2 regions of the Bacillus sp. D386 genome follow, and region 1 is predicted to be linked to the other one. Evidence: riboswitches for the same ligand, from Rfam matches in the RefSeq annotation. Region 1 holds a riboswitch; the other holds the start of a gene.

Evidence for each region. Region 1 has a riboswitch for cobalamin ahead of FHY45_RS11000 (ribonucleoside-diphosphate reductase subunit alpha). Riboswitches for the same ligand answer to the same signal wherever they lie in the genome.
Region 2: another riboswitch for cobalamin. It lies ahead of FHY45_RS05725 (ABC transporter substrate-binding protein); the one in region 1 lies ahead of FHY45_RS11000 (ribonucleoside-diphosphate reductase subunit alpha).

Annotation. Positions count from the first base shown of each region.
Region 1 covers NZ_VEMV01000003.1:452,209-455,427, forward strand. Annotated here, with positions in the region: gene FHY45_RS10995 (DEAD/DEAH box helicase) at 1-1,176, shown strand, start outside; cobalamin riboswitch at 1,263-1,444, shown strand; gene FHY45_RS11000 (ribonucleoside-diphosphate reductase subunit alpha) at 1,612-3,219, shown strand, end outside.
Region 2 covers NZ_VEMV01000002.1:147,034-150,252, reverse strand. Annotated here, with positions in the region: gene FHY45_RS05730 (amidase) at 1-1,321, shown strand, start outside; cobalamin riboswitch at 1,466-1,645, shown strand; gene FHY45_RS05725 (ABC transporter substrate-binding protein) at 1,837-2,808, shown strand; gene FHY45_RS05720 (FecCD family ABC transporter permease) at 2,810-3,219, shown strand, end outside.

The DNA.
Region 1 (3,219 bases):
ATTTGTGGGGATTTTAAGCAATTACCTCCTATTGCGGTTTCGAGGGGAGAGCTTGTAGACCGCTGGCTGAAGGAGGACATCTTCCATCGTGCCGGTGTTGCTGATATTGCACGTGGGGGAAAACTTCATACTCATTTGTTTTTATTAAAGGAACAGAGGAGAATGCATCCGGATATCTCCGCTTTTACGAACCAATATGTTTATAATTCACTGGTTGGCGATCATCCAAGTGTTCATATAAATAAAAAAGATATCGTTTCAAAGACACCTTTTGTAGATCGTGCTTCCGTACTGTTAAATACGAGCTTCACAGGGGAACACTGCTTTACGGGCACTTCCTCTGGTTCTAGAATGAATTTGATGAATCTATTGTTATCCTTTCAGGTTATTCATGAAGCCTACAGCAATGGGAGTAAATCAATCGGTTATGCAACCCCTTATCGTGCGCAGGCACAATTGATGGAAACATTAATTAAAGATCTATATGAGGAAGAGAACGGCCTGCATGATATATTGGCTGCCACTGTCCATCGTTTCCAGGGAAGTGAACGGGAAGTAATGGTATTTGATAGTGTAGATAGTTATCCGCAAAATCGGGCAGGGATGCTTTTAACGGGCAGGGAAAGTGAACGGCTGTTAAATGTTGCAATTACCAGAACAAAAGGGAAACTGATTCATGTCAGCGATGTGGAGTTTATAGAATCAAAAGTTTCGCATACAAAAACTCTTCATCAGCTCGTTCAATATCAAATGAAACGGAATCAAATGGTCAATATGGATCAAATAGGCAAATGGATTGCCAACCATCATCCAAAATTACAATGGATTTATGCAAGAAATTTGGAAGGGTTCTATCAGGATTTAAAAAAAGCCCAATCTTCCATTATCCTTTCCTTGCCAAATTCCAGTGTGTTATCATCGGATTTTGTTCAAAGAGTGAAGACGAGGAACTCAAGAACAAGACTGATGATGTATTCTCCAGATTCCCATTCCTATTTGGATCCGGATATCCATCTTCAGAATGGGCCAAGCTTCACATTTGTCATCCTTGACCAAAAAGTATTGTGGTTGGGGGTTCCTCTTGAAGCCAATAAACGTGTTCATCCGCCATACATTGGAATTCGATTGGAATCCGAAGCATTTATCAATCAATTTCTCCAGCAATTGCCTAAATAAATTGTCGGAATTTTAGTTGCTATTTTCACATATAAGATTTATAATTCTATATGTTGTTATCATTTTATATCTAAAATACTATATATTGATTTTAACGTGTTTAAGGTGTCGTATTACGACTTAATAGGGAATCCGGTTAAAATCCGGAACTGTACCCGCAACTGTAAATGCTGATGAAATAAGTAAACCACTGTAGAGAAATCTATGGGAAGGACTTAGAGTAAAGCGAAGCATGAGTCAGGAGACCTGCCTTTTTCACTGGTTTGCCTTTATCGGGAGCAATGAGGGTGGAACGGATGAAATAGCAATATTGAACAGTTCAATCTTGTTATTATTTCTTTTCCCATTGCTTATTTTTAGGCAATGGGATTTTTTGCGTGGAGGGAACAGACGTTTTTAATCGATTTATCGGCAAACAATAAGGGGGAAATTAGTATGGCAGTATCTTACGAATCAAACTATGCAAGTCTGGAAGTCATAAATTTAAAAAGCATAGAAACATACATAAAGGAATGTGTTAGTTCCTATACATCTATTTATTCAGCAGAGGAATACTTAGAAAAAATCAAGACAGCACTTGAGTATAAGTCTGACTATAGCAAGAAAGAGTTGGTGAATTTACTGGTACTAAGCGCCGTAGAGCGTATCTCTGCTGATGAGCCTGATTGGACATTTGTGGCGGCAACTATTTATTTAGACCAGTTATATGATAAAGCTTCAAAAAGCCGGGGATATGATTTAACACACAAATATGGGAGCTTTCATCAGCTTGTTGAACTATTGACTGATATGGGGATTTATAATCCAGCATTGTTAAATGAATATACGGAAGACGAAATCAATGAACTCGAAGCAGTCATCGATTCATCAAAAGATCAGTTGTTTACGTATATTGGCATTCGGACGCTGGCAGATCGCTATTTAGCCAAATCTCATCATGGAAGCTTATATGAACTTCCTCAGGAACGGTTTATGATTATTGCCATGACATTAATGATGAATGAGCCTAAAGAACAGCGAATCAAATTAATAAGAGAAGCATATTGGGCCTTATCCAATCTATATATGACGGTGGCAACTCCTACGCTTGCTAATGCTGGGAAAAGCTATGGCCAATTATCCAGTTGTTTTATCGATACTGTTGATGATAGTTTGCAAGGTATCTATGATTCAAACACCGATATTGCCAATCTATCTAAAAATGGCGGAGGAATAGGTGTTTATTTAGGGAAAATTAGAGCGCGAGGCAGTGATATTAAAGGATTTAAGGGTGTTTCCTCAGGAGTTATACCATGGATGAAGCAATTAAATAATACCGCCGTCAGTGTGGACCAACTGGGCCAAAGACAGGGTGCCATTGCAGTTTATCTGGATGTTTGGCATAAGGATATATTTGCCTTCCTCGAAGCGCGTTTAAATAATGGGGATGAACGTTTTCGAACGCATGATTTATTTACTGGTGTTTGCATTCCGGATTTATTTATGGAAATGGTCAAGGAGCGGGGTACCTGGTATTTATTTGATCCGCATGAAGTAAGAAAAGTAATGGGATATTCTCTTGAAGATTATTTTGATGAAGAAGCAGGGGATGGCCAATTCAGACAAAAATATACTGAATGTATCAATCATCCGCAGCTTTCCAAAAAAGAAATACCTGCCATTGAAGTGTTTAAGGCGATCATGATTTCTCAGCTTGAAACAGGAACACCTTATATGTTTTATCGGGATACGGTCAACCGCTCTAATGCTAATCGCCATAAAGGAATGATATATTGCAGTAATTTATGTACGGAAATTATGCAAAATCAAAGTGCTACCAAAGTTATTGAACAAAGAACCGAGGATGGGAAAATTATTATTGAAAAAACACCGGGTGACTTTGTTGTATGTAATCTTTCGTCTATCTCCCTTGCCAAAGCTGTAAAGGAAGATGTCCTTGAACGCTTAATTAAGATACAGGTGAGAATGCTTGATAATGTCATTGATTTAAATAATATCCCGGTCATTCAGGCAAATATAACGAATAAAAATTATCGTGCTATA
Region 2 (3,219 bases), on a different contig from region 1:
AAAGTTTGAATCTATATACGGACCTTTTGCAGGAGTACCTATCTTATTAAAAGACTTATCACAATCTATTAAAGGCGAACCGATTACAGCGGGTTCAAAATTACATGTAAATCGGATTGCTAAACGGGATTCTAATTTTGTGAAAAAAATTCGTGAGGCAGGATTTGTCATTATTGGACAGACGAGTTCTCCGGAGTTTGGTCTGAAAAATATTACTGAGCCAGCTGTATATGGAGCGACACGTAATCCATGGAACCTGCAGCATTCATCGGGTGGATCAAGCGGCGGAGCATCAGCCAGTATAACTTCAGGTATGGTCCCAATTAGCGGTGCCAGTGATGGCGGCGGCTCTATTCGTATACCGGCATCATTCACTGGATTAGTAGGCTTGAAGCCAACAAGGGGAAGGACACCCGTTGGTCCAGGTGTGGGCCGCCAATGGCATGGAGCTGCGGTAGATTTTGCCTTAACCAAAACGGTTCGTGATAGTGCAGCTATGCTGGATGCCTTGCAAATCATTCAGCCGGATACTGCCTTTCAGGTACCTTTATATAATGGGAGCTATTTGAAGGAGCTTTCGAATCCATTGAAAGAAAGGTTTAAAATTGCTTTTTCCACAAAGTCTCCGGTGGGAACACCCGTTAGTGAAGAAGCTGTAGAAGCGGTACATAAGACAGTCAAATGGCTGGAACAGGCAGGGTTCACCGTTGAAGAATGTGATAATGGGGTAGATGGAATCCGCCTTATGGAAAATTACTATATTATGAATAGCGGAGAAATGGCAGCAGATATACTGTCCATTGAGGAAGCCATTGGACGGCCGATTACCGTTAATGATATAGAGATAGTCACATGGGTACTCAGAACTGCCGGGCAGAATGTATCAGCTGTTCAATTTACACGCAGTTTAGCTGAATGGGATACGGCAGCTGCACAAATGGCCAGGTTCAATGAGGATTATGATTTGTATTTGACGCCGGCAACAGCTTTCTCAGCTCCAAAGGTGGGCGAATTGACGCATACGGATGAACAGAGCTTGCAGTTATTGAAAGTAAATGAACTAAAACCCTCTGATCAGTTAGCAATGGTCTATGAAATGTTTAAACCAAGTTTAACGTATACGCCTTTTACACAGTTGGCGAACATCATCGGACAGCCTGCGATTAGCTTGCCTGTTCATATGACAGATTCTGGCTTACCCCTTGGAGTGCAATTGATGGCTCCAAAGGGAAGGGAAGATTGGCTTCTTAAAATAGGAGCGTTGTTAGAGCAATCCGATATATGGGTTGGACAGAAAGGGAATCCATATATTGGATGGTGATAAAAGTGATAGATCGACTAGAAGATGCGTGTAATTCAGTTGGTCAATTAAAACAGTCATTTCACTTGTTTATATTTATGAGAATTCCTATATATCGAAAATATCTTCCGTTTACATTTTCAACATGATATATTAATAATACGAAAATTTAAAACAATCATAAGTGCTCACTATTGTGAGGTAAAAGGGAATCCAGTGTAAATCTGGAACAGCCCCCGCTACTGTAAGAGCTGATGAAATCACGTGACCACCTTTAAATGAGGGAAGGTGTGAGAGTAAAGTGAAGCTCAGAGTCAGGAAACCTGCTTATGAATGTGTATTGCTTACTTTTCGGTGGGAAAAGGGATGGCGAACGTAGAGATGATTGTGTCTTTGCGCTGATTTTGACAGCGTTTTTTTGTCTGTGCATGAATCAAGCCTGTTTTCCTTAACCGGGAAGACAGGCTTTTTTATGTTTAATATTTCAGCGTGAATTCGCTAAATATAATAAATTTTGGAAAAGGGAGAATAGTGAGATGAAAAAGATTGCAAGCTTATCACTTTTGGTGTTCTTATCCGTTTTTGCATTGTTTGCATGCGGAAATGATGAGACAGTAAACAACCAGAAAAATGAAACAAACCAGGAAACTAGCGAGTATCCGAAAACACTGACAGATGGTCGTGGAGAAAAGGTAACAATAAAAGAAAAACCTTCAAGGATTGTTTCAACAACGTTGGCCATTGATGAATATTTATTGCCATTGGCAGAAGAGGAACGGATTGCAGCGGTTACGAAAATGTCTACAGACTCAGGGATTTCGAATGTAGCAGATCTAACAGATGGAATTGATACAAAAATTGAATCAGTCACATCTGAATTGGTGCTGTCACTTCAGCCTGATTTAGTGCTGATTCCTTCCTATGTAGATCCTGAGGTTCTTAAACAAATTGATGCAGCAGACATCACCACCTACCAACTTAAAGATGATTCCTCTATATCAGGTGTATTGGATGGTCTAATGGAGGTTGGTACCATTGTTGGCGAGGAAGATAAAGCAGAAGAAATCATAGCTGATGTCAAAAAGAGGATGTCAGATTTACAAACGAAAGCAAAAGCACAAACAGATAAAAAACGAGTGGTTTACTGGACACAGCAAAATTCTTCAGTTACTGAGAATACTACAATAGGAGAAATCATCACCTTAGCAGGCGGGATAAATGCCATTACAGAAGCGGGCATTACCGGTGAAGAGTATCCTGATTATCCGAATCTTTCAAAGGAAAAATTAGTTGAGTTAAATCCAGATGTGATTATTACAAGTGATTGGCAGTATGATGGCTCAAAAGCAACATTCGTCGAGGAATGGAAAAAGGATCCGGCACTTAAAAATCTTAAAGCCTTTAAGAATAATGAAGTGCATGTGATAGATAGCGCAAATTTAACAACGGCTTCCCATTTTGTGATTGAGGGAGCAGAAGATATTTATCAAGTTTTATATGGAGAATAATATGGTTTGTAAACAGTCTAAACAGGTTCTTATTTTTGGAATCCTGATTTGTTCCTTGCTCGTATCGTTACTTTTAGCAACCATGTATGGCGGGGTCATCGTTCCATTTACGGAAACTGTGAAAGTATTACTCTCACTGCTTCCATTTATAGAGTTTGACTATAACCCAATGTATGAAACAATCCTTGTGCAGATTCGCCTGGGGCGGGTTGTTGTGGCTGGATTAGTCGGGGCAGCCTTGGCAATATCGGGAGTCGTGATGCAAAGTGTGTTTCGCAACCCGATGGCTGACCCCGGCATAATTGGTGTTTCATCAGGTGGAGCATTCGGAGGTGTACTGGCCATCTATTTTGGTTTGGCCGCGATCCATTCTCTTTTCGTCCCATTAATGGGCTTTATCCTGGCTGCATT